DNA from 2 places in the Bariatricus sp. TF06-38A genome. Region 2 is predicted to be linked to the other one. Evidence: predicted binding sites of a transcription regulator. Region 2 holds the regulator's gene; the other holds the start of a gene.
What was found. The regulator Rex, encoded in region 2, represses fermentation and respiration genes when NADH is low (regulators of the CRP and FNR family bind a similar motif). The targets are predictions, from matches to a motif close to ATTGTTAANTANTTAACAAT.
Positions count from the first base shown of each region.

Region 1: the regulator Rex is predicted to act here: its motif matches at 9,684-9,703, upstream of PG418_RS12250 (phosphoketolase family protein).

Region 1 is NZ_JAQFCE010000016.1:16,240-32,734, reverse strand. It holds gene recG (ATP-dependent DNA helicase RecG) at 1-1,176, opposite strand, end outside; gene PG418_RS12305 (DAK2 domain-containing protein) at 1,181-2,848, opposite strand; gene PG418_RS12300 (Asp23/Gls24 family envelope stress response protein) at 2,866-3,225, opposite strand; gene PG418_RS12295 (hypothetical protein) at 3,270-3,392, opposite strand; gene rpmB (50S ribosomal protein L28) at 3,516-3,704, opposite strand; gene PG418_RS12285 (CpsD/CapB family tyrosine-protein kinase) at 3,812-4,525, opposite strand; gene PG418_RS12280 (CpsB/CapC family capsule biosynthesis tyrosine phosphatase) at 4,570-5,274, opposite strand; gene PG418_RS12275 (hypothetical protein) at 5,358-5,966, opposite strand; gene PG418_RS12270 (LCP family protein) at 6,030-7,013, opposite strand; gene PG418_RS12265 (class B sortase) at 7,003-7,779, opposite strand; gene PG418_RS12260 (YveK family protein) at 7,776-8,486, opposite strand; gene PG418_RS12255 (nucleotidyltransferase family protein) at 8,509-9,423, opposite strand; gene PG418_RS12250 (phosphoketolase family protein) at 9,734-12,109, shown strand; gene PG418_RS12245 (LysR family transcriptional regulator) at 12,298-13,191, opposite strand; partial or broken gene PG418_RS12240 (hypothetical protein) at 13,365-13,412, shown strand; partial or broken gene PG418_RS12235 (ABC transporter ATP-binding protein/permease) at 13,713-16,495, opposite strand, start outside.
Region 2 is NZ_JAQFCE010000003.1:239,284-255,778, forward strand. It holds gene plsX (phosphate acyltransferase PlsX) at 1-424, shown strand, start outside; gene acpP (acyl carrier protein) at 446-676, shown strand; gene rnc (ribonuclease III) at 744-1,439, shown strand; gene smc (chromosome segregation protein SMC) at 1,447-5,007, shown strand; gene ftsY (signal recognition particle-docking protein FtsY) at 5,024-5,977, shown strand; gene ilvA (threonine ammonia-lyase) at 5,982-7,196, shown strand; gene PG418_RS05010 (hydroxymethylglutaryl-CoA lyase-like TIM-barrel protein) at 7,673-9,061, shown strand; gene PG418_RS05015 (GntR family transcriptional regulator) at 9,084-9,722, shown strand; gene PG418_RS05020 (NADP-dependent isocitrate dehydrogenase) at 9,742-10,938, shown strand; gene PG418_RS05025 (ABC-F family ATP-binding cassette domain-containing protein) at 10,996-12,903, opposite strand; gene PG418_RS05030 (redox-sensing transcriptional repressor Rex) at 13,062-13,709, shown strand; gene PG418_RS05035 (NAD(P)H-hydrate dehydratase) at 13,790-15,313, shown strand; gene alr (alanine racemase) at 15,310-16,473, shown strand.

The sequences.
Region 1 (16,495 bases), on a different contig from region 2:
TCGGTGCTGTTCATCGGTAACAACAAGTGCCAGATTCTGGTATTCCACCTTCTCCTGGATCAGTGCATGGGTTCCCAGAACAATCTGCACTTCTCCCGCAGCAATCCTCTGATAAGCTTCCCTTTTTTCCTTTGCTGTCATCGACCCGGTCAAGAGCTCGGTTTTCACCGGAATCTGATACTTTTCCAGCATCTCTATGATTGATTCGTAATGCTGCTTGGCCAGAACTTCTGTCGGCGCCATCATTGCGCCCTGATAACCGTTCAGTGCCGCCAGAAGAAGAGCCAGAAGCGCTACTATTGTCTTGCCAGAGCCAACATCCCCCTGGATCAGGCGTGACATCACTAGCTTTCCGCACATCTCCTCCTGGATCTGTTCCCAGACTCTCTTCTGTGCTCCGGTCAGTTCATATGGCAGATTTGCAAGAAAGCGGTCGATTTCCGACCGCCTTTTTATCACAAATCCGTTTTCGGCACGCTCATTTCGCTCCCTCGTCCTGCGAAGAGCAAGCACGAAAACTAAAAATTCTTCAAATACAAGTCTCTCTCTTGCATGGTAGAATTCTGCCTTATCCAGTGGAAAATGTATCCCGCGGATCGCATAGTTATACTCAGCCAGATGATATCGAAGGCGCAGATCTTTCGGTAGATCATCAGAGACGAGATCCAGATATTCCATCGCACCTTTAACCGCTTTTGCTACCGCATTGTTCGTCATACCGGCAGTTAACGGATAAATTGGCTGAAGAGTTCCACACTTTTTATCGTAACTATCCGGTGGTGAAAATAACTCTGGATGCTCCATAATCAGTTGATCCTTTTTTGAAACTACCCGTCCTCTTATGATAACCGGCATTCCCTGCTTCAATGTATTACGCAGAAACGGCATACGAAACCAGATCACCTTCAAAGTACCAGTCAGATCTTTTACGTATGCTGTCGTAATCTGCATACGCTTTCCTCCTCCAACCTGTACTCTTCCGTATATCACGCCTTTTACCGTGCTGATCTTTCCTTCTTCCAGCTCTCCTACGCTCACCGGCTCTTCATATACATCATATCCTCTGGGATAATAACGGAGCAGATCGCCGATGGTAAAAATTCCCATCTTGTGAAACAGTTCCTCGGTTTTTGCCCCGATTCCTTTCAGATTACGGATTTCTGACTGCTCATTCATAAGTCTATTCTACCGCCAACACATAGTAATAAATCGGCTGTCCGCCCATGTGTGCATCTACGTCCATATCCGGATATAATTCTTCAATCTCTGCTGTCAGCTTTTCTGCTTCTTCTTCGGAAACTTCTTCTCCATAATAGAGACTGATCAGTTCAGAATCATCATTTACCAGCTGTGCCAGCATGTCCTTTGTAGTACCATCAACAGACTTGCCAACTGCAAGGATACCTGCATCACCAATTCCCATGATATCACCTTCATGGATTTCTTTATCATCGATGTGGGTATCACGGACAGCATAAGTCACCTGACCTGTCTTTACACATTTGATCGCTTCCAGCATCGTCTCTTCATTTGTATCCACATCTTCTTCTGCATTGTAATTCAGAACTGCTGTGATTCCCTGCGGAACGGTCTTTGTCGGAATTACGATAATATCCTTGTCTTCTGTCAGATCACGCGCCTGATTTGCAGCCATTACGATATTCTTATTATTCGGAAGAATGTAAATATAGTCTGCATTTACATGATCGATCGCTGTCAGCATATCCTCCGTACTCGGGTTCATGGTCTGACCACCCTCGATAATGTAGTCCACGCCAAGTTCTTTGAAGATTTCATTTAATCCTTCTCCGATCGAAACAGCAATAAATCCGACCTTTTTACGTGGCTCTTTGGCTTTTTCTTTCTCTTTCTGAGCTGCTGCAAGCTTTTCTGCATCTTTGATCAGCTTTTCCTGATGCTCTTCACGCATATTATCAATCTTCATACGAGATAACTGTCCATAAGTAAGTGCTTTCTGGATTGCAAGTCCCGGATCGTTCGTATGAACATGTATCTTAACAACGTCTTCATCTGCTACACATACGATAGAATCACCAATCGATTCCAGATAAGCCTTAAATTCTATTTCATCCTTTTCTGTAAATTCTTTGTCCAGGAGAATAATAAATTCGGTACAGTATCCAAATTTGATATCCACTGTACCCTCAGTTTCAACCTTTGTTGCATTAACAGCCTGAGGAGTTGGTGCAAGTGCGCTGTAGTCAATCTCTTTACCGAGGAATGCATCATATGCCCCGCGCAGTACTTCCAGAAGTCCCTGTCCGCCGGAATCTACAACACCTGCCTCCTTTAATACAGGAAGCATATCCGGAGTCTTTGCCAGAACAGTCTCTGCCTCTTCAATCAGCTTCGGGAGAAATTCTTCCAGATCATCTGTCTCCTCTGCAAGTGTCTGAGCCTTTTCAGCCACCCCTTTTGCAACGGTAAGAATCGTACCTTCTTTCGGCTTCATAACAGCCTTATATGCTGTCTCTTTTGCACGTACAGCTGCTCTTGCAAGTGCAGGTACATCAATTTCGCTTTCCGTCTTGATGGATTTTGTGAATCCGCGGAGCAGCTGGGATAGAATAACACCGGAGTTACCTCTTGCACCACGGAGAGAACCGGATGAAATTGCCTTCGCAAGAGAAGCCATATCCATGCCTTCCAGTGCAGTTACTTCTTTCGCTGCCGCCATAATTGTCATAGACATATTGGTTCCTGTATCACCATCCGGTACAGGGAACACGTTCAGTTCATTGATATATTCCTTTTTTGCTTCTATATTCTGTGCGCCTGCAAGAAACATCTTCGCAAGCAGTTCTACATCGATACTCTTTGTTGCCACAACAAGTTCCTCCTTAATTAATCGATCACGCGGACGCCTTCGATATAGATGTTGATCTTATCGACGCTCATACCTGTAAATTCTTCAACTTTATACTTCACGTTGCTGATCAGATTGTCTGTTACTGCTGAAATACTTACTCCGTAAGCTACGACCACATGAAAATTAAGTGTAATCTTATTCTCATCAGAGATTCCGACCTGGATTCCCTTTGTAAGGCTTTCTTTTTTCAAAAGTTTTACCAGACCATCTTTCATGCTGACAGCTGCCATACCGACAATTCCAAAACATTCAACTGCTACAGATCCTGCATATTTTGCGATCACTTCCGGATCGATCGTGATGATTCCTAAATCAGTACTCATACTTCCCTTCATATGCCATCCTCCAATTCTCAAAATTCATATCAATAAATCTATTTTTAAACGTTGAAAATATTATACTCTATTTCCAATGCTTTTACAACCAATGCAGCCCGATAATCAGGCATGCTGACACCTGCCTGATTATACGGCAGCTCACTTAACAGTTCACTGTCGTACATTCGCCAAATACAGATCCAATCAGATTTTTGTGCGAGCACAAATCTGGACAGCTCCGTATTTGGTTCATCGTATACGCAAAAAACCGAAGCTTAAAAGCTTCGGTTCTCATCATTCCGCTCAGATTAAGCTCTTTCAACGCGTCCGGATTTCAGGCAGCTTGTACATACGTACATTTTCTGTGTTCCGCCGTTTTCCGTTTTAACTCTAACGGATTTTACGTTAGATTTCCACATCTTAGATGATCTTCTATGAGAGTGACTTACGTTATTTCCGAAATGAGCACCCTTTTCACAAATAGCACATTTAGCCATGATTGCACCTCCTAACGATCTGAAATGTCTGCTTACAAATCTTGCAGACTCACAACAATAATTATTTTAACAGAAACTTTTAACAATTGCAAGTGTTATTTTCACTTTTATGCATTTTTTGTTTCTTCATTGTGTCCATAATAGCCCTCATACTTCTGTGAGCCATAATATTTGTTATAATATCCCTTCTGGTTCTTACGCTCTACCTTGTTAAGGACAACACCAAGAACGGACACTCCCGAATTTTCCAGCTGGTCTTTTACATTCTGCACCAAACGGTATTTGGTCTTACCTGCTTCGACAACAATGATCGCGCCATCACTCTGATGTCCGATGATTGCCGCATCAATAACAAGACCAAGCGGCGGACAGTCAATGATAATATAATCATAGACATTCTTCATGGACTCCAGCATACCGGTAAAACGTTTGGATTCCAGAAGCTCTGTCGGATTCGGAGCCTCCGGTCCAGAAAGAAGAATATGAAATTTCGGAATATTTGTCGCCATAATCACATCTGCAAGCACACACTGTCCGGAGAGGAAGTGTGACAGCCCTTTATCTGCACCGGTAATCTGAAGTTTCGATGCCATAACAGAATTCCTAATATCCGCATCAACAAGAATAACAGATTTTCCCATGTCTGCAATTGATTCTGCCAGCGCAACAGAAACAGAGCTTTTCCCCTCTCTCGGCACACAGCTTGTTACAAGAATGACTCTTTTATCATCTCCGCAAAACTGCAGATTGGTACGCAATGTCCGGATTGATTCACGCACCCCGTAGCTTTTCTTTTCAATCGATAAATTAACCTTTTTCAACAAAACACCTGCTTTCTTCCCCACGCGGGGCTATCTGAATCTCTTTATCTGCTCTTCCATATCCGTCTTGGATTATCTACAAAAATCTCTTCCGCATAATCCTGTCCCATCTTTTTTCTGACGTAAGTGGCACACTTCCCGAGGTTCATCTTCCGCCCCTCCAGATTGTGTGCATCTGATCCTATAAAATCCACAAGATCATCTTTCATCAGGCCGGCACAGAACTTTTTAATCGTATGTCCTTCATATCCCAATACGGAATCTGCATTTATCTGGATCTGTGCTCCAAGTTTTTTCAGTTCCTGGATTCTCTCCGGTTCCTGACAGCAAAAATACCTTTCAACATGTGCAACGATCGGTCGATATCCCTTGGTGATTAGCTCATAAATGTAATTACGGACCGTGACAAAACTGTCATTGGTTGAAAACTCTGTCAAAACATATCTGCTTCCAAGCATCGTCGGCCGAAGCTTCTTATCAAGATGCCGGATCATCTGCTCATTCCGGTAATACTCGCAGCCAAGCCTCAGTCCAATTCCAACTTCTTCAGCATAATCGCGAAGTTCATGGTATACTCGGATCACCTTTTTCATGGAAGGCTCAAACATCTCCGGTCTGTAATGCGGAGTCGCAATGATATAACGTACTCCCTGCTCATAGGCATCCCGTATCATTGCTCTGGAAGTCTCCATATCCGGTGCTCCATCATCTACTCCCGGAAGAATATGACAATGAATATCTACCAACATCAAAACGTATCTCTCCTGTCAAAAAGAAAACGCCCCTCACGGTGACTCCCGCCACAAAGAAGCGTTTTCAACATATGTTTGTATTATCTAACAGCTTTCTTTTTAAGACCGAATGCTGCTGCTACTGCTGCCAGTCCAAGTACTGCAACTGCTGATACAGCTGTTGCGCTTGTAGCCGGTGAAGTAGCTGTTCCTGTAGCGGATGTAAGAGTTGTCTTGTCAACAACAAATGCAACCGGTGACAGTGAACTAAATGTACCTGTTACTGTTCCATCTGCAACAGTTGTATCAATCTTCTCCCAAGCTGATGCTGATCTATTGTAATGCAGAATCTGAACTTTAGAAGAAGCTGTTACGCCTTTCATTACGAATGTGATCTTAAGTGGGAATTTAGCTCCTTCCGGCGCTGTAACTTCCTTAACATCAGCAACTGTCATATTCGCATTAAAATCGCTCCCAATTACTTCTTTCAATTTTGCTTCAGTCTTAATGTCTGCAACTGCCTGTGTGTATTCTGTCGGGATCTCAGATGTGATAGAAACATTCACTGCATTACCATCTGTATCTGTTGCGCTGCTTACAGCTGTAACAACTGTAGAAGCTGCCGGACTTGGTGCTGCAAATGCCGTCATTCCGATGCAGGATACCATAGCTGCAATAAGACCAACTGTCTTTAAGATTCTTGACTTCATTTTCTTTGACCTCCTCACATAGTTTATTTGATATTCGCTATATCAAGCTATACTATACTACAATTACATTATTTTGTAAAACATTTTTAATATTATTTTTTTTAATTCTTTATTGTCTACCAGATACTGCGCATGTCCGTCTTTCTCAATAATCTCACCCGGAACTTTCACGGTGTCCTCTGCAATCTTATAATCTGTCAGCTCTTCCATCTCATCCGCAGTCATGTTTGTTGTCATATAATCCTCCAATTTCTGGTACAGAGAAAGATACTCTGTTTCGCTTTGAATACTCTGCATCTTCTCGATCAGAGCATCCATAAACTGTGACTGACGTTCCATGCGCTGATTGTTACTGTCAAGGACTTCAATATCTCTTTTACGGACATATTTTTCAGCAAGTTCCCCATTAAGAGTAACTTCTGCACCTTTTTCAAATGCAGGATCAACAGCTGTATAATCTTCTGGCACGGTAAGAGTAATTCCTCCAACCGCATCAGTTGCTGCAACCAGCCCCTCCAGCGTCAGTGAAAAATAAGAATCCACATTCACGCCATACATAAGTTCTGATACCTTCTCAGATGTCAGACGGCAGCTCTCTTCTGCCCCGTCCCCATATGCGTACTGAAGTGCGATCTGCCCATTTTCCGTCATCAGCCTGTTACCTGTCACATCATAAATATCGATTCCCACCATAGAATCTCTGGAAATCTGAATGATCTGTGCCGTCTTCTCTTCTTTATTAAGGACCAGAAGATTCAGGCTGTCGCTCTGTCCGTTTTCTCCCGGGTTATTACCAAGATCTGCTTTTTCTTCCTTGTCAACACCCATGAACAGAACGGTCTTGATATCCGGGTTGAGTTTGTATTTCTTTCCGTCTTCTTCGATGATTCCGGACTGTGATTCCGTTTCGTCTGCACCCGCTTCTGCCGATGCCTCCTGTTTTTTCTGCGTACCGCTTTTCCCTTTTGTAACCGTATAAACGACACCTGCCAACAGCCCTGCGCAGATAACTGCAAGTATCACGATTACCAGATTTCTATTCTTCATTTGTCAGAACCGCCTCCACAAGAAGTCTATGGTTTGATTCTCCCGTCACACAGGTACTGAGCGACAGGATCCGGTCTTCTGTTCCTACGCTTTCGATATCACTGTAACGGCTTCTCAGGTCTCTGGAATCCTGAAGTGAATCCAGGAAAGCCTGTCTCTGGTCATCCATTACATAATTGAAAGAGTTGATCAGATGACGGTCATCATAAATAACTGCCGCAAAAATCCGGTAAGTCAGAACATGATCTGGTGTATAAATGATCACATTTGGATATTTTTCAATATATCCTTCTTCCAGATAACGATCCAGTGTATGAAACATGGTATCTACACCCTCACCCATCTGATGTCCGTAAATAACCGTATTGAAATCTGTAAAATTCTTACTGTTGCATGCCTGTGTAAAAATAGCACCATCCGCCGCTTCTACCCGTTCCCAGGTATGAGATAGATAATAATTATCATCCTCATTATTCTGGCAAACCGGATAATCAACGGTTGTTCCATCAATCTTAATCCATGCGTAAATGTCCGGATTTTTTTCCTGAAGAGCAGTAAAATCAACCGGTATCTCCGGCTTTGTCTGCTCTCCGTCATCACTATCTGTTTTTGACGGTTTCACATTTTCCGTTGCCAGCTTTTTTGCATCATCATACGACTGCTTCGTCTTTGCCGCCGTGGCGTAATACCAAATCAGATAACCTGCACAGCAGACTGCTATCACAAGCAACACCGCAACAATAATCTTTCTTGTCCTGTCTTTCAAATCGATTCCCTCTTTTCTGTCGGAATCGCTGCAAGCATATGAAGTCCAAGATATTTTTTAATATCTTCTTCTGTCTGAATTGTATCATTCATGAGATAACGAAGTACAATAACAGTAGCTGCCACAAACGCAAATGCAAGTCCACCCATTGCAGTATTCTTCTTAGTATTCGGTGAAGAAGGATATTTTGGCACAACAGCTTCTTCAACAACCTTCGGCTTGTCACTGGACATTACATATGCCACTCTCTCAGCTGTCACATCCGCAAGTTCATTTGCAATTTTCTTTGCTTCTTTAGCGTTTGCATCCAAAACAGTAAATCTCAAAATACGGGTATCTGTCTGATTATCTGTCTGAATCATACTTTTTAACTCTTCATATGTATAATCCAGATTTAATTTTTCAATTACTTCTTCGAGAACAGGACGGCTCGTTGCCAAAATCTCAAAGTCTGCTGTAAGCTGCGTACCCATCTGAATATCTGCAAGGGATGTCACACTTGTTGTTTTTGTTAAGATATAAATCATTGAGGAAGCGGAATATTTCGGTGTGATCAGCAGTTTCGTACCACCAAACGCAAGTGTCGCTCCTATGATAAAACACAAAACAATTATCCACAATTTATTCATCAGCAAATGAAAAATTTCTCCGAGATCAATCTCCATCTCATCATCTTTTTGCATTTCTAACTGTTTCAACTCACTCATAGTTTTTTTCCTCTTCTGTTCTTTAATTCCACAATTTTTCCGGATAAACGCCATCTTCTGTCATCTTCTTGAATCCGGCCTGTGCAAGTTCTGTATCTTCTTTATAAGTAATACCGATCCATTTATCGTGTGTTTCCAGAACCTTTACATCCACATTTCCTTCTTTTAAAAGATCTCCTACAATATTTGGAAGAAGATATTCTTTTTTCAAAGGATCTCCTGCTTCATCTTTTAAAAATTCTGCGAATCTCTCATCCAGAACCTGAATGAAATCCGGATAACCAGCCCACATATTCATGGATACATTAGAATCTGGTGTGATCCATTTCTGAACCGCTTCGCTGTCGCAGTGTACCCCGTCAGCCTGGATACTGATTCCAGTCGTCTCATGGATCTGTTCAAGCATTCCATTTTCATCTACCACACATACGCCGCGGGTAACTGTTCCATTTTCACTAACCGTATTCTTCAGAATAAAACCAGCCATTCCCATCTGCATCTTATCTGCTGTCTCTGCGTGCGCAATCAAGTAATCATGGAGAAGCTTAAACGCTTCCTTTCCATAATAGTCATCTGCATTGATGATCACAAACGGTTCTTTTACTACATCTTTACAGCACAGGACTGCCTGACCGGTTCCCCAAGGTTTGGTACGTCCCTCCGGAACTTCAAAACCAGCTGGAATATCTGCAAGATCCTGATATACATATTCCACCTCGATCTGATCTCCGATACGATTCCCGATTACAGAACGGAATTCTTCTTCAATATCTTTTCTGATAATAAATACAACCTTGTCAAAACCAGCTTCTTTTGCATCATAAATAGAGTAATCCATAATGATCTCCCCATTCGGAGACATCTTGGCGAGCTGCTTGATTCCTGTTCCAAATCTTGAACCGATTCCTGCTGCCATAATAATCAGAGTAGTCTTCATAATAAATTCTCCCTCACTAAAAAACTGTCAATCTACATTATATACACTGTTTTTCTCCGTCAAAACATTAACATTTTAAACACTTTATTCAAAAATCTTACATAAAAACAGCTATTCGTAATTATACTTCAATTTTTCCACAATGTCTACCACCTATTACGAAATTAAGGAACTCCTCCTCTTCCTATCCATAACATTTTGATATGAATATAATTCATTATTGCTATTTTACGTTATCTTTTACTCATGATATGATGAACTCAGTTAAAAAAATAACAAAAATGAACTAGAGAAAGAGAGAGGTACAAAAATGGAAGACAATAAATTATGTCTTGAAAAGCAGCCATTATCTGATGAACTGCTCAACAAAATGAATGCCTACTGGCGTGCTGCCAACTACCTGTCAGCCGGTCAGTTATACCTTCTTGATAATCCGCTTCTGAAAAAGCCATTGACCATGGATCAGATCAAGAAAAAAATCGTCGGACACTGGGGAACCGTACCTGGACAAAACTTCATCTATGTACACTGCAACCGTGTCATCAAACGTTATGATCTGGATATGATTCTTCTTTCCGGTCCAGGACATGGCGGAAACTTCCTGATCGCCAACACTTATCTGGAAGGTTCTTATAGTGAAGTTTATCCGAACATCAGCCAGAATGAGGAAGGCATGAAGAAAATGTTCAAGCAGTTCTCATTCCCATGCGGAGTTCCGAGTCACTGTGCTCCAGAAACACCAGGTTCTATCAATGAGGGTGGAGAACTTGGATATTCAATTGCTCACGGCTTTGGTGCTGTTCTGGACAACCCAGATCTTATCGCTACAGTTGTTGTCGGTGACGGTGAAGCTGAAACAGGGCCGCTTGCTACTTCATGGCAGTCCAACAAATTTCTGAACCCGATCACAGACGGTGCTGTTCTTCCAATCCTTCATCTGAACGGATACAAGATCAGTAACCCGACCATTTTCTCACGTATTTCTCATGAGGAAGTAGAAAACTTCTTCAAGGGCTGCGGATGGAAACCTTACTTCGTAGAAGGTGATGATCCGATGACTATGCACAGAAAAATGGCTGAGACTATGGATGCCTGCATCGAAGAAATCAAAGCAATTCAGAAAAATGCCCGTGAAAACAATGATCCTACCCGTCCGTTCTGGCCAATGATCGTTCTTCGTACTCCAAAGGGATGGACAGGACCAAAGGTTGTTGACGGACTCCAGATTGAAGGATCTTTCCGTGCACATCAGGTACCGCTTTCTATGGAATCACCAGAACATCTTGACCTTCTGAAAGAATGGTTGGAAAGCTACCATGCAGAAGAACTCTTCGATGAAAAAGGACGTCTGATTCCGGAACTTGCAGAACTTGCTCCAAAGGGAGATGCCCGTCTTGGTGCAAACCCGCATGCAAATGGCGGACTTCTTCTGAAAGACCTTCGTCTTCCAGATTTCCGCTCATACGGAATCGAAGTAGAACCTGGCAAGACAAAAGCACAGGATATGATCGAACTTGGCGGATACATCCGCGACATCTTCAAATTAAATGAAGACAGTAAGAACTTCCGTATCTTCGGACCAGATGAAAGTATGTCCAACCGTCTGTACAAAGTATTTGAAGAACAGAAACGTGACTGGCAGGCAGACTTGCTTGACACTGATGACTGCCTTGCAAGAGACGGACGTATCATGGACGGTATGTTAAGTGAACATATGTGTGAAGGATGGCTGGAAGGATATCTTCTGACAGGACGTCATGGATTCTTTGCAAGCTATGAAGCATTCATCCGTATCGTTGACTCTATGGCAGCACAGCATGCAAAATGGCTGAAGGTCTGCAACCAGCTTTCATGGAGACAGCCGATTGCTTCGCTGAACTTTATCCTGACATCTAATGTATGGCAACAGGATCATAACGGATTTACACATCAGGATCCAGGATTTCTGGATCACATTGCCAATAAAAAGGCAGACGTTGTCCGCATGTATTTACCACCGGATACAAACTGCTTACTCTCATGCTTCGACCACTGCATCAAGAGTAAGAACTATGTCAATGCAATCGTAGCGTCTAAACATCCAAGCTGCCAGTGGCTGACTATGGAACAGGCTGTAAAGCATTGTACACAGGGTATCGGTATCTGGGAATGGGCAAGTAATGACTGCGGTGAAGAACCAGATGTTGTTATGGCTTGCTGCGGTGACACTCCTACTCTTGAAGTTATGGCTGCTGTTACTATCCTTCGTGATGAAATGCCAGAGCTCAAGATCCGCGTTGTCAATGTAGTTGACCTGTTCAAACTGGAATCAGACCACAAACATCCACACGGATTAAGTGATGCAGAATACGATGCAATCTTCACAAAAGATAAACCGGTTATCTTTGCATTCCACGGATATCCGACACTGATTCATGAGCTGACATACGAACGTCACAACCACAACATTTCTGTTCATGGATATCAGGAAGAAGGTACGATCACTACTCCATTTGACATGCGTGTACAGAACCAGATTGACCGTTTCAACCTTGTAAAAGATGCAATCATGCATCTGCCACAGCTTGGCAATAAGGGATCATTCCTGATTCAGAAGATGAACGACAAACTGGTTGAGCACAAGCAGTACATCGCTGAATATGGACAGGATCTGGAAGAAATCAGAAACTGGGAATGGCATAAATAATATCAATCGTTTTCTAATCCAAAATTCTACTTTATAACTTTATACTTACAAATATAAAAATGCTCCGGAATTATGATCCACACATAAAAAATTCCGGGGCATTCTCCTTATATTTTTCTTTGCAGATACACATCCCGGCTACAAAGGATACCGATTTGCACAATCCACTTTGAAAATCTATTTCTTCTTTAGTTCTTCTGACTGCTCAGAAACTTCTGAAACTCCTTCGATGCAATACTCTGAGGATACTCAGTATCATAGATCAGAATAATATTTCTGGTCGGAAGCTTCTCTTCCACTTCGATTTCAAATACATTTTCTGCCTTCTTCTCTTCTTCGGCAAATTCTTCCGGGACAAATCCAATTCCAAGATTGTGACGGACTGCCGGCAAGATCAGGTCTGTCGTCGCAAGCTCCATATCCGGCAAAAACTGCAGACCATGATCTGCAAAATAATTATTCAGGAATTTTCTGGTCAGTGCCTCCGAAGTCAGGCTGATCCAGGGATAAGTCGAAAGCTCCTCCAATGAAATCTTTCTTCCTTTTAATTCTATGTAACGACTGCCGCCGATCAGCACCTCATGGTATTCCCGCAGTTTCTTCATCCTGAGCGGCTTATTTACCTGCAGATCCGTTGACACAAATGCAAGGTCTACCTTTCCTTCTTTTACCGCGTTGACCGAGTCCATGGTACTGTTATTTAAGATTTTGAAATGTACGTTCGGATAAATGCTGTTGAACTCTCCCATTGCCCGGAACAGGAAGCAGTGCAAGGCTGTCTCAGTCGCACTGATATAGATTGTCCCGTTCTCCAGACTGATCAGATTGCTCAGATCATTTTCCCCTTTAAAAAACTGGGCGCACCCTGCCGATACATAGCTGTAAAAGGTTCTTCCCTCCGGTGTCAGCTTCATGCCGGATTTGCTTCTGGTAAATAACCGGCATCCCAGTTCATTTTCCAGGTTGTGTATCGTTCTCGTCACCGCCGGCTGGCTCGTCTTCAGAACGCTGGATGCCTTTGTAAGGTTCTCATACTTCGCCACATAATAAAAAACTTTATAATATTCAAAATTAGAATTCATGTGTCTCTCCTTTGTTGTCTTATCCTGTCAGTTTTTCATCTGCCGTAAGTATAGCATGCTTTTTTAGTTCTTACAATTGGAATCATAGCTTACTGAACATTCGGTGCGGATCCGGTCAAGTCATCATCGATTTTTCTACCAGAGAAACCAGTCTGGAGGTACTCTCCCTCGCAGTGAAACACCAAAAAGCCCTGGTATGCGGCACAACCGGATTTTCACCAGAAGAAATGCAGCAATTCCAGAACGCTGCTACATTGATTCCAATGCTCTATGCAGCAAATACTTCCAAGCTGGTCAAATATAATGAACAAGCTTCTGGAACTGGTCACTTCCACACTAAAAAAGAACTGGCGACACTTTTTATCGTGCCGCCAGTTCCTTATATTGCCAGAACATGCTGTAGTCCGAACGGAATCGCCTTTTTTACCGGCACTCTTCCATTCAGACAGTAAATATTTTCCTCACTCACTGCTTTTGTATTTTTCTCTTTATCCATTTTCCTTTTCCCTCATTCTCTTTTTTTATTCTGTCCTAAGCGCTGTCACCGGATCGCTCTTTGCTGCTTTCCTTGACGGAATGATTCCACCGAGCAGGGTAAGCCCGATACTCAAAAGAATCAGCACAATTGCCGGAAGCACTGGTAAAAATGCATTGATTTTGTTATTATCTGCCACCGCATGGATGATCATATTTCCAGGGATCAGAAGCAGCAGTGACAGTCCGATTCCGATCAGTCCGGCACACAGACCAATGATAACGGTTTCTGCATTAAATACCTGCGATACATTTCTCTTAGATGCCCCGATCGCGCGCAGGATTCCAATCTCCTTCTTCCGTTCCAGTACACTGATGTAGGTGATAACCCCGATCATAATTGAAGATACTACAAGGGAAATCGCCACAAACGCAATCAGCACATAGCTGATGATATCCACGATATTTGTCACGGAAGACATCAGTGTTCCGACTATATCGGTATAAGTGATGATCTGTTCCTCTTTTCCTTCTTTTTCCATCCGGCTATTATAAGAATCCAGGATTTTCACCACTTTTTCCTTGCTCTCAAAATCCATCGGATATATGGAAATCTGACTCGGGTTCGCAAAATCCACGTATCCAAGCTTCTGCAGATTATTGTCATAGGAAGCAGTCGCGCTCATTGTCATGGATGTCATCAGCTCTTTCAGATCATCTTCTGTCATATTCATCTGAAATGCCTTTGCAAATGCATCGGTATCAATCTTCATCGAACTTCCAAGCATGTTCTGCAGCTGGGTTCCCACATTTCCCATGGCAGCCTGCATGGCGTTCCCGATTTTTTCTGTGATCTGAGTGACGATCTGATTCATTGCCGAAGCGATCTGTGTCTCAAGCACATCCGAAATTGCTCCGGTATAAGTTCCCATTGCCTTTGCCATGTAACTTCCCATTGTCGCACTTAACTGGCTCTCCAGCTGATCCATATCGATCACCTCGGAAAGCCCGTTCATCAGACGCTGTTTTCCATCTGCTGTAGCAAGGTAGTTCAGAAAATAATCTCCCATTTTGGTCGGATCTGCTTTTCCATTCGCCGCAGCATATGCCGGATAACTACTCGCCAGTTCTTTTGTCAGTTTTTTCAGCTGGTCAGAAGTAATATTTATCACCGTATCTCCAAAAATCTCCTGCTGCCAGGCATTCATAATCTCTTTTGCTTCCTCGGTCTGTAAATACTCCGCCAAGTATTCTCCAAATTTATCCGGATCTGTATATCCTTTTCCCGCAGCATACTTTTGATATCCTTCCATCACACGCTGTACAAGCTCCTGCATCTGATCAATTGTAATCTTAAACCCACCGGTGCTCTCAATGATCTCCTGCAGATTATCTTTCAGGATCTTCTGCGCTTCATCCGTCATCAGGTAATCCATAAAATCTCTCGCCAGATTTGAATAATCTGCTTCCGGATGGAATTTCACATACTCCTGATAACCTTCCATAACACTCTCAGACAACTTCTGCATTCCACCCGGTTTTACGGTAAGATCCAGGCTTCCGATCATATCGCCAAGATTCATCTGTGGCATACCGGACACGTCAAGACTGATCTGATCCAGATTTATCATCCCGGACAGATCCAGAGAATCCCCACCCATCCGGAATGCATTTTCCAGATTCAGGAAATCTGCTGACAACAGATCACCGGAAAATCCACCGGAAAGTACACTGTTATCAAAACCAAATGCTTTCTGAAGTGCATCCTCATCGACCGTAAACAGGCTGTCCGCATCCAGTCCATTCTTCTCTTCTGTCGTCCCGAACGGTTCTCCAGTAAATACATTCTTTGACGGATTTTTCAGCTGATCCTTTACAATCTCACTTTTTGCAGCCTCTTTTGCGACATGCTCAGTAAGTCTCTGCGGATAGCCAATCCCCGGTGTCAGAGCGGAAGCATTTGCATCTTCCGATGCCTGTACGATTCCGACGATTTTAAGTTCTTCGCCCTGATCCACGAGTTTCTTCATATATTCCTTATTATCGGATTTATCCTTCCAGATCTTGTACTGGCTGTCATATTCGTAGCAGTCAGACACATTGACCAGTTTAAAAGTTTTTCCAATAATATCCTCATAGGTATATGTTCCGATATTTGCCGGAGTGTTCACATCTTCTTCATTGATAAACTCCTGGATCATCTCATCCAGTTCCAACTGATCCCGCAGTCCCAAAGTATAAAGGAGAAAATCACTCATGCCTCCGTCCGAAGTCAGCACCAGTACACATTCATTATAATTCTGTGGCCAGCGTCCCGCCTTCACATCATACTGGTTCTCATAAAGCCCCTCCGTCTTAGGCATTTCATAAAAAACATTCGTACTCATCATCGATGACATCAGACTGTTGGTACTTGCGCCAGAGCTGATTCCAAGCGACTCAAAGGATTTGTCCGGATTCACCTGGCGAATGGAACCATCCTTGTTCTGCCGATAGATTCTTGGTGAAATATTATAAGAATATTCAACGGCACTGGTATAGTCCTCAATTCCACTTTTTCCTCTATCCAGATATTCTTTTAAGGATTTCAGATCGTTGGAATCCATCGTGGAAAACATATTGGTCATCATCTGCATAACCTTGACTTCCCCGTCTTTTTTTGTCTCCTTCTTATCTGAACTGCCCGAACCACTGTCCATATTGCCTACCATCATCGATGTCATATCAAATCCGGTACTCTGGATCTGAAGCGGATACTCGGAAAGAGTCTCTTCTTCAATTGACTTGATGTAGGCATTGACTCCGTTGGAAAGTGCCAGTATCAGTGCAA
Region 2 (16,495 bases):
GCTGAAAGAATGTAAGGATATTAACTTTATCGGAAGCATTGAAGCGAGAGAAATCCCTCACGGACAGGCAGATGTTATCGTCTGTGAAGCATTTACCGGCAACGTGATTCTGAAACTCTATGAAGGAGTAGCATCGGTTCTTGTAAGCAAGATTAAAGGTGGTATGAAGCAGAATCTCCGCGGCATGATCGGTGGACTTCTGGTTAAGCCGGTGCTGAAAAAGACTATGAAGGATTTTGACGCAAGTGAGTACGGTGGAGCACCACTGCTTGGACTCACCGGTCTGGTAGTAAAGACACACGGCAGTTCCAAGGCAAAAGAAGTCTGCAATTCAATTTTGCAGTGCGTAACCTTCAAAGAAGAAGGAATCAATGAAAAGATCAAAGAATGTATTCAGGCGGAAGAAAAATCCGCACAGGAATAAGCTCAGAAAGGATTAAGAATTATGGAATTTGAAAAACTGAAAGACATTATTGTTGATGTGATGGGATGTAACCCGGATGAAATTACGATGGACACTACATTTGTAGATGATCTGGGAGCTGATTCGCTTGATATTTTCCAGATTATTATGGGAATTGAAGATGCATTTGATATCGAAATTGAAAATGAAGATGCAGAAAAGATCGCAACAGTAGGTGATGCTGTAGAACAGATCAAGAACGCTGTTAACTAGGGAAAATGATTACAGGGGACATCCCCATTTTTGGGGAGTGTCCTTTTTTAAAATTGGAGGAGCAATCATGAGCAGAAATGTAAAGGAACTGGAAGAAAAAATCGGCTACAATTTCAAGGACAGCCATTTGCTCAGACATGCTGTGACGCACAGCTCTTATGTGAATGAAAAGCATATGAAGAAGGCAGACTGTAATGAACGTCTGGAATTCCTTGGAGATGCTGTTCTGGAACTGATTTCAAGCGAATATCTTTTTTTCGAGAACCAGACAATGCCGGAAGGAGAACTGACTAAGTTAAGAGCAAGCATGGTATGCGAGAAGGCACTTGCATTTTGTGCGCGGGATCTGGAACTTGGAAGTTATCTGTTGCTTGGGAAAGGTGAGGACGCGACCGGTGGAAGATTCAGAGAGTCTATTACCTCGGATGCATTGGAAGCACTGATTGGTGCGATTTATCTGGATGGTGGTTTTGCTAATGCGAAAGAGTTTATTTTAAAATATATTTTAAACGACCTGGAAGGGAAACGGCTCTTTTATGATAGCAAGACTATCCTGCAGGAAATGGTACAGGGCGGTCAGGAAAAAGGAATTGTCTACCAGCTGGTAGGAGAAGAGGGACCGGACCACAATAAATCCTTCCGTGTAGAGGTTGTGATCGGCGGAGAAGCCTTTGGATGTGGTATCGGAAGGACCAAAAAGGCTGCCGAACAGGAAGCGGCTTATCAGGCAATCCTGAAGCTGAAAGAAGGAAAGGTACAGTAGGTGAAGCATGTATTTAAAAAGTATTGAAGTACAGGGATTCAAGTCTTTTGCAAATAAGATTGTCTTTGAATTTCATAACGGGATCACCGGAATCGTCGGACCGAACGGAAGTGGGAAAAGTAACGTGGCGGATGCCGTCCGCTGGGTACTCGGAGAGCAGAAGGTGAAGCAGCTCCGTGGAGGTACGATGCAGGATGTTATTTTTTCCGGTACGGAAAACCGGAAACCCCTCAGCTACGCATCGGTTGCGATCACACTGGATAATTCAGATCACAAACTCCCGGTGGAGTTTGAAGAGGTTAAAGTCACAAGAAAGTTGTACCGTTCGGGGGAAAGTGAATATCTGATCAATGGCAGTGTCTGCAGGCTCAAAGATATCAATGAGATGTTTTATGATACAGGTATCGGAAAAGAAGGATATTCGATCATCGGACAGGGACAGATTGACAAGATCCTGAGCGGTAAGCCGGAAGAGAGACGAGAGCTTTTTGATGAGGCGGCCGGGATTGTCAAATTTAAGCGCCGCAAGGCGTTATCTCTTCGCAAACTGGAAGAAGAGCAGAGCAATCTGGTCCGTGTCAATGATATTTTGGGAGAGTTGGAAAAGCAGTTTGGTCCGCTTCAGAAACAGTCGGAGACAGCGAAGGAATATCTGAAAAAGAGAGAAGAACTGAAGCATTATGACATCAATATGTTCCTGGTGGAGATGAAACGTCTGAAGGGGCAGATCCGGGAAAACGATGAGAAGCTGAAGATTGCGCAGGATGAACTCACTGAAGCCGGCAAAAAGCATGAAGATATGAAGGCACAGTATGAGAAGATCGAGCAGGAAGTAGATGAGATCGACGCCGGAATTGAGCATGCAAAAAGCCAGAGAAATGAGACAACACTTCTGAAGCAGCAGTTGGAAAACCAGATCGAGCTTTTAAAAGAGCAGATCAACAGTGTCCGTATGAATGATGAACACTATGAAAAACGCGCAAACGATATTCAGGCAGAGCTTGCAAACCGTGAAAGGCAGAAATCCGAACTGGAAGAAGAAAAAGCAGAGATCGACAGACATCTTGCAGCTGCATCTGAGAGACAAAAGCAGGCAGGAGAGGAGCTGACTGCCCTGCAGAGCCGGATTGCAGAGATGACAGTGGAGATTGAAAAGAATCAGAACGATATCCGTGAGCTTCTGAATAACCGTGCATCCACGAAGGCAAAGCTGCAGCATTATGAAACGACGCTTGAACAGATCAAGGTACGCCGGGCACTGCTTTACAAACGTCTGGTAGAAGCGGAGAGTGATGTACAGAGGCAACAGGAACTTGCCGCGCAGTATACGGAAGAACTGAAAGCAGTATCAGGGAAGATCACGGATTCTGTAGAACAGATCAAAAACTATGAAACAGAGATTGCCGGACTGCAAAAAGAGATCGGACAGGCAAATGAAAACCTGCGAAACAGGCAGAATGCTTATCACAGGGAGTACTCTCGTCTGGAGTCTCTGAGGAACCTTACGGAGCGTTACGATGGTTATGGGAACAGTATCCGTCGTGTGATGGAGCAGAAAAGCCGTGAGCCGAAAATCCTGGGGGTTGTGGCGGATCTGATCAAAGTAGATAAAAAATATGAGACTGCGGTGGAGATCGCACTTGGAGGCAGTATCCAGAATATCGTTACTGCAGACGAAGAGACTGCAAAAAAAATGATTGGTTATCTGAAGCAGAACCGGTATGGACGTGCAACTTTCCTTCCATTGACAGCGATTCGTGGGGGACAGGGATTTGTCAGGGCAGAAGCCCTTCGCGAGCCGGGGGTGATCGGCACGGCGGATAAGCTGGTAACGGTAGAAGATAAATTCACATCTCTTGCAGAGCATCTTCTTGGAAGAACGCTTGTGGCAGACAACATTGATATCGGGATCCGTCTGGCAAGAAAGTATCGTCAGTCTCTGCGTATCGTTACGCTGGAAGGAGATCTGATCAATCCTGGCGGAGCAATGAGTGGTGGAGCATTTAAGAATTCCAGTAATCTGCTCAGCAGAAGACGTGAGATTGAAGAACTGGAAAAGACGGTTGTGCGTCTGAAAACAGAACTCCAGAAATCGGAAGCAGAAGTTGCGGCCGCAAAGGAGAAGCGGACGGCGCTGTATGCAAAGGTGGAAGAGATCCAGCAGGAATTGCAGAATGACTATGTGGTTCAAAATACTGCGAAGATGAATCTGGACCAGGTAAAAAGCCGTCAAAATGCGACCAGAGAAAATTCAGAAGGAATTTATGCGGAGCGCAAAAAACTGGAAGAACAGGTTCATGAGATCGAGGAAAACGAAGAATCAATCAAAATGGAACTGGAGACCAGCCAGCAACTGGAGGACGAGCTGACACGCCAGATGGAAAGCTCACAGAAGTGGCTGGAAAAAGAGCGTGAGGCAGAAGCGACAGAAGTGCGCAAAAATGAAAATATTCACCTCAGTTTTGCTGCATTGGAGCAGAAAAAAGATTTTATCGAGGAGAATTTTGTCCGTATCCGGGAAGAGATGGGAAAATTCCAGGAAGAGCTTGCCACTTTAAATGCAAGCAAAGGAGAGAATCACGGTGAAATAGAGCAAAAAGAAGCACAGATTACCGAGATCCGGCAGACGATAGAGAATTCAAAGGAATTATTTGAGGAAATCAACAAAGAGATCGAAGAATCGCAGAAAAAGCGGGAAGAACTGAATCAGAAGCATAAGGCATTCCTGAAAAAGCGAGAAGATCTGGCAGCTCATATGGCAGAGCTTGATAAAGAATCCTTCCGGCTTACCAGCAAGAAAGAAGGCTACGAGGAAGCTTTGGAAAAGCAGATCAATTATATGTGGGAAGAGTACGAACTGACGTATAATCATGCATTGGAAATCCGGGATGAGAGTCTGACAGATCCTGCCGAGATGCGAAGGCGGATCCAGGAATTAAAGACGGAGATCCGGAAACTCGGATCGGTGAACGTCAATGCGATCGAAGATTTTAAAAATCTTTCCGAGCGGTATGAATTTATGAAAACGCAGCATGATGATCTGGTAGAGGCAGAAGCAACGCTCAAGAAGATCATTGAAGAGCTGGACGAGGCGATGCGCAAGCAGTTTACTGAGCAGTTTGCAAAGATCAGCCAGGAGTTTAATCAGGTGTTTAAACAACTGTTCGGTGGTGGAAAAGGAACTCTGGAACTGATGGATGATGAGGATGTGTTGGAAGCCGGAATCCGGATTATTGCGCAGCCGCCGGGTAAAAAACTTCAGAATATGATGCAGCTTTCCGGTGGAGAAAAGGCGTTGACGGCGATTTCGCTGCTGTTTGCAATCCAGAATCTGAAACCTTCCCCGTTTTGTCTGCTGGATGAGATCGAGGCGGCACTGGATGATTCTAATGTCACGAGATTTGCACAGTATTTGCACAAGCTGACGAAAAATACACAGTTTATCGTCATTACACACCGTCGTGGTACGATGACAGCGGCAGACCGGCTGTATGGGATCACTATGCAGGAAAAAGGGGTATCAACGCTGGTATCTGTGGATCTTCTGGAAGATGAGCTTACAAAGTAGTGGATAGGAGGATATGATGGCAGAAGAAAAAATGGGATTTTTTAAGCGTCTGGTAGCAGGACTTAACAAGACGCGCGATAATATCGTGTCTGGAATGGACAGTATTTTTCATGGATTTTCAAAGATAGATGAGGACTTTTATGAGGAACTGGAAGAGGTTCTGATCATGGGAGATCTGGGGGTAAAAGCGACTTACGCGATTCTTGATGATCTTCGTAAAAAAGTAAAAGAACAGCATATCAAAGAGCCGATTGAGTGCAGACAGCTCCTGATCGACAGTATCAAAGAGCAGATGGATGTAGGCGAGACAGCTTATGAATTTGAAAACCAGACTTCTGTTGTTCTGGTGATCGGAGTAAATGGAGTCGGAAAGACGACTACTATCGGAAAACTTGCCGGTAAGATGAGAGGTCAGGGCAAGAAAGTTGTGCTTGCTGCAGCAGATACTTTCCGTGCAGCTGCGGGCGATCAATTAAAGGAATGGGCACATCGTTCGGATGCAGATCTGATCGGCGGACAGGAAGGTGCAGATCCGGCAGCCATCGTTTATGATGCGGTAGCGGCTGCAAAAGCGAGAAAGGCAGATATCCTTCTGGTGGATACAGCCGGAAGACTTCACAATAAAAAGAACCTGATGGAGGAACTGAAGAAGATTAACCGTGTGCTGGAAAGAGAATATCCGGAAGCATACAGGGAAACTTTGGTCGTTCTGGATGCAACGACCGGACAGAATGCACTTTCACAGGCAAAGGAATTCAGTGATGTTGCGGATATTACAGGAATTATCCTGACTAAGATGGATGGAACGGCCAAAGGTGGAATTGCAGTTGCAATTCAGGCAGAGCTTGGAATTCCTGTTAAATATATAGGTGTCGGTGAGACAATCGATGATCTGCAGAAATTCGATTCCGACGAATTTGTACAGGCATTATTTACAACAGAAGAAAAGAAGGAAGAAGGAGAAGAATAATAATATGCTGACATTGGAAAAATTTGAAGAAGCAAGCGAGATCGTAAAACGTGTGACACGTCCGACAAAGCTTATCTACAGTGAGTATCTCAGTAGCCAGACCGGGGGGAAGGTCTATTTGAAACCGGAAAATATGCAGTACACAGGTGCATACAAATTAAGAGGAGCTTATTACAAGATCAGCACACTTTCTGAGGAAGATCGTGCAAAAGGTCTGATCACAGCTTCAGCAGGAAACCATGCGCAGGGTGTGGCATATGCGGCAAAAGCGTTTGGATGTAAGGCGACGATTGTTATGCCAACTGTCACTCCGCTGATCAAGGTAAACCGTACCAAAAGCTATGGCGCCGAGGTTGTTTTACACGGAGATGTCTATGACGATGCCTGTGCAAAGGCCTATGAGCTTGCAGAAGAGTACGGATATACTTTTGTACATCCGTTTGATGATCTGGATGTAGCTACCGGACAGGGAACGATTGCAATGGAAATTGTCCAGGAACTCCCGACCGTTGATTATATCCTTGCACCGATCGGGGGCGGCGGACTGATCACAGGTGTATCTACACTTGCAAAAATGCTGAATCCAAAGATCAAAGTGATCGGTGTGGAACCGGCAGAAGCAGCAAGTATGACTGCTGCAATCGAAGCAGGACATACCGTAACACTTCCAAGTGCCAACACGATCGCAGATGGTACAGCAGTAAAAAAAGTCGGGGAACAGAACCTCCCATACGTCATGGAAAATGTAGACCAGATCGTAACTGTAGAAGACGATGAACTGGTCGGAGCATTCCTTGATATGGTGGAAAACCATAAAATGGTAGTAGAAAACTCCGGTCTTCTTTCCGTTGCAGCTTTAAAACAGCTGGATCTGAAAGGTAAGAAAGTAGTATCTATCTTAAGTGGCGGGAACATGGATGTTATTACCATGTCTTCAGTTGTACAGCACGGGCTGATCCAGAGAGACCGTATCTTCTCTGTATCGGTACTTCTTCCAGATAAACCGGGTGAACTGGTAAAAGTGGCACAGACGATTGCAGAAGAGCAGGGAAATGTGATCAAACTGGAACATAATCAGTTTGTAAGTATTAACCGGAATGCGGCTGTGGAGCTTCGTGTGACACTGGAAGCATTTGGAACCGATCATAAGAACCGGATCATTGCGGCATTGGAGGCAGCCGGGTTCAGACCGAAGCTGATCAGTGCGAAGTTATATTAGAATGTTTAAGAGGACAGTCTTATCCCCTGGTGAGGGATGAGGCTGTCTTTTTTTGAAAATAAGGTTGTTAGGGCGGGCGAGAAAAAGAATCTCTTCCAATCCAGGTTGTGCAAACCATTCCGATGAACCTCTGAAGGCGAAAATTATGTCAGCAGAGGCTTCCATAATTTTTGAGTTTCATCTCCATTGCACAAAATAGGATTGAAAGAGATTCTTTTTCTCGCCCGGCCAATGAACGGTATTGGTAAAAAGGGCAGGACTGCTTCATAGTGAGGGAGAGGGGATAGAGACTGCAAATGTGATTGGGTGCTTGTTAAAGACGGGAGATATAGATGAAAAAATATGGAAATTTAACCAATTAGCACTTTAATTGAATGAAATACTGTGTTAAAGTCACGAAATGAGGAAAATGGGGTTGACATCGAAGGTATAGTTGTATACAATAATACAAAAATACAGGTCAGGGAGTGACGGTTATGGAAAATAGGAAGGTTTATCTGGATAAGCATACAAATTTATTGCAACTTGAGGAGCATATGTACCCGCTGGTAGACGTGGACACACCGAATGTGTTCCGGAACCTGTTTCATTATGATGAGATTCCGAAGATTGCGTTTAATGATCGTATTGTACCGCACAGTATGCCGGATGAGATCTGGATCACGGATACGACATTCAGGGATGGACAGCAGTCGAGAGCACCCTATTCAACGGATCAGATTGTAACCATTTTCGATTATATGCACAGGCTTGGAGGTCCGCAGGGGAAGATTCGTCAGAGTGAATTTTTCTTATACAGCAAGAAAGACCGGGATGCTGTATATAAATGTATGGAAAGAGGTTATAAGTTCCCGGAGATCACAAGCTGGATCCGTGCAAATAAAAAGGATTTTGAGCTGGTAAAAGATCTGGGAATGAAGGAAACCGGAATTCTGGTAAGCTGTTCGGATTATCATATTTTTTATAAACTGAAGATGACAAGACGAGAGGCGATGGAACATTATCTGTCAGTTATACGTGAATGTCTGGAGACCGGTGTCAGTCCAAGATGTCATCTGGAAGATATTACCAGATCGGATATTTATGGATTTGTCATTCCATTCTGTCTGGAACTGATGCATCTGATGGAAGAATATCAGATTCCGGTGAAGATCCGTGTCTGTGATACAATGGGATACGGAGTCAACTATCCGGGGGCTGTGATTCCTCGTTCCATTCCGGGTATCATTTACGGACTCAGAGTACATGCAGGTGTACCGAGTGAACTGATCGAATTCCACGGACATAATGATTTTTACAAGGCAGTCAACAATTCAACAACGGCCTGGCTTTATGGAGCATGTGGTGTGAACTGTTCCTTGTTTGGAATCGGTGAACGTACCGGCAATACGCCGCTGGAAGCGATGATTTTTGAATATGCGCAGCTTCGCGGAACGCTGGATGGTATGGATACAACGGTGATTACTGAACTGGCAGAATATTATGAAAAAGAGATTGGATACCAGATTCCGCCGCGTACCCCGTTTGTCGGAAAGAATTTCAATGTAACCCGTGCGGGGATCCATGCAGACGGACTGTTAAAGAACGAAGAAATCTACAATGTGTTTGATACCGGCAAGTTTCTGAACCGTCCACCGCTGGTTGCTGTGTCAAATACTTCCGGTCTTGCAGGTATTGCACACTGGATAAATACATATTATCACCTGAAAAATGAGAAACAGGTAGACAAGAATTCCATTTTAGTTGTAGAATTGAAGAAGTGGGTTGACGCGGAATATGAATCCGGCCGTGTGACCGTACTCACAGATCAGGAACTGATCCGGGAGATTGAGAGAATCTGTGACGAAAAGGGGATTACAATCTAACGAAATTCAGGAGAGAGATAAAATGGAAGAGTATTCATTGAGAAGTCAGGTTTTTCAGACCATCAGAGATGACATTCTGAAAGGTAAGTATGAAGAAAATGACGAACTCAGGGAAGCAACATTGGGGAAGGAACTTGGAGTTAGCCGTACACCGGTAAGAGAGGCACTTAGACAGCTGGAACTGGAGGGACTGGTGAACATCATCCCAAATAAAGGAGCTTATGTTACCGGTATTTCCGATAAGGATGTACATGATATTTATATGATTCGTTCCATGCTGGAAGGATTATGCGTCCGTTGGGCAACAGAACATATTACACAGGAGCAGCTGGAAGAATTGGATGAGATCATTCTTTTATCCGAGTATCATATGGATAAAGGACATTCCGATCAGCTGACAGAGCTGGATGGAAGATTCCATCAGATTCTGTATGAGGCATCACAGAGCAGGATTCTGGATCATGTGCTTTCAGATTTTCACAAATATGTACAGCTTGCAAGAAGGACTTCCGTTAAGACAGAAGAGCGTGCGATCAAGTCGATTGGTGAGCATAACGAGATCCTGAATGCCATCAAGGCGAAGGACGCGGAAAAAGCCGGCAATCTGGCAACGATCCATATTATGCATGTTATGGAGAACCTGCATATCGAAGAAAAATAGCCAAAAAGGAGACGAAGTTATGAGTAAAATTCAGATGACGACACCGATTGTTGAGATGGACGGAGATGAGATGACCAGAATTCTCTGGAGGATGATAAAAGATGATCTTCTTCTGCCGTATATCGATCTTAAGACAGATTATTATGATCTTGGATTGGAACACCGCAATGAGACAGATGACCAAGTTACAGTTGATTCGGCTAATGCAACAAAGAAGTACAAAGTAGCAGTCAAATGTGCGACCATTACACCGAATGTGGCAAGAGTAAAAGAATATGGACTCAAAGAGATGTGGAAGAGTCCGAACGGAACAATCCGTGCGATTCTGGATGGAACGGTATTTCGTGCTCCGATCGTGGTAAAAGGAATTGAACCATGTGTAAAGAACTGGAAGAAGCCGATCACGATTGCCCGTCATGCTTATGGGGATGTATATAAAGGAACCGAGATGAAGATTCCGGGACCTGGAAAGGCAGAGCTGGTCTACACGGCACCTGACGGAACAGAGACAAGAGAGCTGATCCATAATTTCGATGGAGCAGGTATTATCCAGGGAATGCACAATATCAATGCATCGATTGAAAGTTTTGCAAGAAGCTGTTTTAGTTATGCACTGGATACAAAGCAGGATCTTTGGTTTGCAACAAAAGATACCATTTCCAAAAAATATGACCATACTTTCAAAGATATCTTCCAGGAGATCTTTGATGCGGAGTATAAGAACCTTTTTGACGAAGCGGGAATTGAATATTTCTACACACTGATCGATGATGCGGTAGCCCGTGTAATGAAGTCAGAGGGTGGTTATATCTGGGCATGTAAGAATTATGACGGGGATGTGATGAGTGATATGGTTTCCTCAGCATTTGGTTCACTTGCCATGATGACATCTGTACTGGTATCACCGGAAGGCTTTTATGAATATGAAGCTGCACATGGAACAGTACAGCGTCATTATTATAAACACCTGAAAGGGGAAGAGACTTCAACAAACTCTGTTGCAACAATTTTTGCATGGACAGGAGCTTTGCGCAAGAGAGGAGAACTGGATGGGAACCAGGAACTGATGGATTTTGCAGACCGTTTGGAAAAAGCAACGATTGATACGATTGAAGAGGGTTATATGACAAAGGATCTGGCAATGATCACAACTCTTCCGGAGGTACATGTACTGAACAGTGAAGGGTTTATTAAAGCGATTGCAGAAAGATTATAAAAAGAGCAGGGAATGCATGAAGGGCGTATCTCTGACAGGAAAATGGGAAGAACCGGCTTATTCAGCTAGTTCTTCCCATTTTTCATAGAGTTCTTCGAGTTCTGCTTCGTTTGCTGCTTTTTCTTTTGCCAGTTCCTGGCATTTAACAGAATTTGTATAGACTTCTTCCTGCATCATCAGTTCATCGATTTTGCCATTACGTGTTTCCAGAACACCGATACGTTCTTCTGTTTTCTTCAGGTCGTTCTGCCTTTTACGGAGACGTGCCTGTTCTTCTTTCTGCTCCTGCCAGCTTAGTTTGGATTCGGAAACCTGCGCCGGTGCGTCTTCGGAAGCAGCTGTGGAAACAGCCGGGGTCAGAAGATCTTTTTTCTCCAGATAATAATCATAGTTGCCGATATAATTTACAAAGGTATTGCCGGTCAGTTCCAGAATACGGGTGGCAGTCTGGTTGATGAAATAACGGTCGTGGGATACATAAAGTATCGTACCGGTATAATCGTTCAGAGCCCGCTCAAGAATTTCCTTGGAAGTGATGTCCAGATGATTGGTTGGCTCATCGAGGATCAGAAAATTTGCATTGGAGAGCATCAGCTTTGCCAGAGATACACGTCCCCTTTCACCACCACTTAAATCACCGATCAGCTTGAAAACATCATCTCCGGTAAAAAGAAAAGCCGCAAGCATGTTCCGGATCTGTGTGTTGGTAAGTGTCGGATAATCATCGGAAATTTCTTCAAAGATCGTCTTATCCATATGAAGGACGTGGTGTTCCTGATCGTAGTAACCAATCTCCACATTGGCACCCAGTGTAAAGGAACCGCTGTCTGCCTGGATCACATTGTTCAGAATCTTGAGAAGCGTAGTTTTTCCGGTTCCGTTGTCGCCAATGATGGCTATATGTTCCCCACGCTTGATCTCGAAACTGATATCGGTGAAAAGTGTCTGTGGCGGAAAGGCTTTGCTTAATCCTTTGACAGAAAGGACATCATTGCCACTGACACGGGAAGGCTCCAGCTTCAGATGGATGTCAGTGTTGATCTCCATCGGTTTGTCTACAAGCGTCATCTTGTCCAACATTTTTTCCCGACTTTCGGCACGCTTGATGGATTTCTCACGGTTAAATGAACGGAGCTTTTCAATCACGGCTTCTTGATGTTTGATCTCACGCTGCTGATTCAAGTATTCTTTTAATCTGGCTTCTCTGAGCTGTTCTTTTTTGACAGCAAAATCAGAATAATTGCCCATATAAGTATGAAGCTGTCCCTGCTCGACTTCAATCACCTTTGTAACCACACGGTTCAGGAAATAGCGGTCGTGGGATACGATAAGAACAGCACCCGGATAATTCAGAAGATAGGTTTCCAGCCATGCGATGGAGTTCATATCCAGGTGGTTTGTTGGTTCATCCAGAAGCAGGACGTCAGGCTTGGTAAGAAGGAGTTTGCCAAGAGATACACGGGTCTTCTGACCACCGGATAAAGAATCTACGGGTTTAGTAAATTCTTCTTCTGTAAATCCGAGACCTTTTAGAACGCCGGTAAGCTCACTTTTATAAGCGTAACCGTCTGCGTGCTCAAATGCAGAAGTCAGTCTCTGATAAGTGGCAAGACGTGCTTCAAGAGCATCTCCGGAAAGAGACGGAAGCTCTATCTCGATTGTACGGATCTGCTTTTCCATCTCAATGACTTCGGCTTTTGCCGTGCGGACTTCTTCATAAATGGTATTGCCGCTTTCCATCTCCTGATGCTGTGCAAGGTAGCCGAGAGTTTTGCCTTTGGTAAGAACAACCGTCCCTGCATCGGGAGAAAGCTGTCCTACGATCATCTTGAGGATCGTGGATTTGCCGGCTCCGTTAAGACCTACAAGAGCAGCTTTTTCATGGTTCTCTATATGAAAGGATCCGTCTTTTACGATGACCTGATCCCCAAAACTTTTTGACAGATTATGACATGCCAGTATCATTTTTATATCCTCCTGTTAAAGTGGCAATTATGTTACTGCTCACAGTAACATAATTATAGCTGAAATACGACAAAAAACAACTATAAAATTTGACTTTTTCACTAGATTCTTATATAATTAAAAATAATGAGTCAAAAAATAGGAAGGTGGAAGTGAAAGTGGCATCAAGAGAAATATCTCAGGCAGTAATAAGGAGACTTCCGCGGTATTATCGTTATTTAGGGGAACTACTGGAGAGCGGAGTCGAACGGATATCATCCAATGAATTAAGTAAAAGAATGAAAGTAACTGCTTCACAGATCCGTCAGGATCTGAATAATTTTGGTGGATTTGGACAGCAGGGATATGGCTATAATGTAAAGTATCTTTATACAGAGATAGGTAAGATCCTTGGACTGAACGAGAAACATAAATTCGTTATCATTGGAGCAGGAAATCTTGGACAGGCACTGGCGAATTATGCAGCATTTGAAAATCGGGGATTTGTTTTAAAAGGGCTGTTTGACGTAAACCCAAGGCTTGCCGGATTGACGATCCGTGGAGTTGAGATCCGTATGATGGATGAATTGAAGGATTTTGTGAAAGAAAACGATATTGAGATCGGGGTTCTTACGATTCCGAAGACAAAAGCAGTAGAGGTTGCCAATCTCCTGGTAGATAATGGAGTTAAGGCTATCTGGAATTTTGCGCATACAGATCTGAATCTGCCGGATAATATTATTGTTGAGAATGTTCATTTGTCTGAAAGTCTGATGAGATTATCTTATAATATCACCAGATACAATGAAGAACATGAAGGAAAGTAGGCAAAGCAGACCAGAAGGCAGAGGTGCAGGAAAATTTTTTCCTGCACCTTTTTGAAAATTAAATGTATGGGAGACCGGATATGAAAGAAATACTGACAGCAGATCAGATGAGAAGATCGGATCAGAGAATGATACAGAAGATGCAGGTCCCGTCCCTTGTCCTGATGGAACGGGCGGCACTTCAGTGTGTGGCTGCGATGAAAGCAGAAGACATAGATTTGTCGAAAGCATTGGTCGTGTGTGGAAGTGGCAATAACGGTGGTGACGGATTCGCAATTGCAAGGATGCTCGTAGAAGAAGGAAATCATCCAGATGTAGTATTGGTCGGAAATTATGACCATCGTAGTGAAGAAACAAAAATCCAGATGAAAATTCTGGAAAATCTGGGAATATCTGTAGGAAACAGTTTGCCACAGAAAGAATATAGTGTTATTATAGATGCCGTATTCGGTATTGGCCTATCCCGTGAAATAAAAGGCAGATACGCAGAGGTGATTGATCAGATGAATCGGATGACTGCCTGTAAGGTGGCAGTCGACACTCCTTCAGGGATCCGTTCGGATGATGGAAAAGTGCTTGGAACGGCATTTAAAGCAGATCTTACAGTGACCTTTGCGTTTCAGAAGATGGGACAGATCCTATATCCGGGATGTGAGTATACAGGAAAGCTTGTTACAGCGCCGATCGGAATTACCAGACCGGAGTTTTTTGCGGAAGAAGAAATCTGCATGGCACTTGAAAAATCCGATGTGCCGGCAATGCTGCCGCAAAGGAAACCGGATTCTAATAAAGGGACTTATGGAAAGGTTCTGATGATTACCGGAAGCAAAGGAATGTCCGGTGCAGCATATTTAAGTGCCAGGGCAGCATATCTTTCGGGAGCAGGTCTTGTCCGGATTTATACGGAGGAAAGTAACCGGGCAATCTTACAGGAACTTTTACCGGAGGCGGTAATGACGACCTATTCTCTGGATGAGACAGAATCATTTGAAGAACTTCCGGATTTGCTGGAATGGGCGGATGTGCTCTGTATTGGATGCGGACTCGGTATGGGACCGCATTCGGAGGAATTACTGAAAAAGGTGCTTGAGAATAATAAAACCCCGGCTGTTATTGATGCGGACGGACTGAACCTTCTGGCAAAGACCGATGAGTGGGGGACCGAACAGATTCGGATGAATCCTTCCGGATATGTACTTACTCCACATATGAAAGAAATGTCCAGACTGACCGGATACAGCGTACAGGAATTAAAAGACAACAGAAGAGAGCTATTAAGGAAATATACAGAAAAAGTCCATGCTGTCTGTGTACTGAAAGACAGCAGGACACTTGTGAAAGCGCCAGAGGGAAGGCTTATGATCAATACCACCGGTAATGCGGCAATGGCAAAGGCCGGATCGGGAGATGTGCTTGCAGGAATGATCACCGGACTTATGGCACAGCATATGAGACCGGATGATGCCGCTGTGCTTGGCGTTTATCTGCATGGCCTGTGCGGAGATCATGCCAGAAAAGAACTTGGCTCTTACAGTGTGCTTGCGGGTGATCTCTTGAAAATGCTCGGCAGAACACTTAAGGAATTGGAGGATATGACAGAATGAAGAAATACAGCAGACTGCGTGCGGTGATCGATCTGGATGCGGTGATGTATAACATGGAAATGATGCATGCAAATATAGAAAAAGGAACCAAGATGGTCGTGGTCATCAAGACAGATGGTTATGGTCATGGAGCGGTGCCGATTTCAAGAATGCTGGAAGATGTGGACTATGTCTGGGGCTATGCGGTCGCAACTCTGGATGAAGGTGTTGTACTCAGAAAAGCCGGCATTCAGAAGCCGATTCTTTGCCTGGGATGTATTTTCCCGGACCAGATGGAAGAGATGATCCGTCATGAGATCCGCATGACAACCTACAGCTATGAGCTTGCGAAGCTTGCGGATGAGACCGCATACCGTATGGGGAAGAAGGCATATCTGCACATTAAGATCGATACAGGAATGTCAAGACTTGGCTTTCCGGTAGCGAAAGAAAGTGTAGAGGAGATCCTTAAGATCGGCAGACTTGTTTATACGGATTGCGAAGGAATGTTTACCCATTTTTCAAAGGCAGATGAGACGGATAAGACCACGACACTGGAACAGATCCGTGCTTTTCTGTGGATGAAAGAACATCTTGCAGCAGAAGGTATGGAATTTACTTATTATCACTGTGCAAACAGTGCAAGTATCATTGATATGCCAAAGCTTGGAATGAATCTGGAGAGAGCCGGGATTTCTACCTATGGACTGTATCCGTCAGATGAAGTCAATAAGGAGGCAGTTCCGCTCCGGCCGGCAATGGAGCTGATCGCGCATGTGACTTATGTGAAATGGATTGAAAAGGGTACGGAAGTCAGCTACGGAGGCACCTTTGTTGCCCCGAAAAGGATGCAGATCGCCACGATCCCGACGGGATATGGAGACGGATACCCAAGAAGTCTTTCCAACAAAGGATATGTTCTGATCCATGGTCAGAAGGCGCCGATCCTTGGCAGAGTCTGTATGGATCAGTTTATGGTAGATGTGACCGGAATTCCGGATGTGAAATTTGGTGACAGGGCAACACTGGTCGGCCACGATGGGGATGCTTATCTTTCAATAGATGAACTTGCCAACCTGAGCGGTAGATTTAACTATGAATTTATCTGTGATATCAATAAACGTGTTCCGAGGGAATATCTGCGTGACGGAAAAGTTGTAGAGCAGGTCGATTATTTCTAAAATGCGGGGATGCACTTCGAAA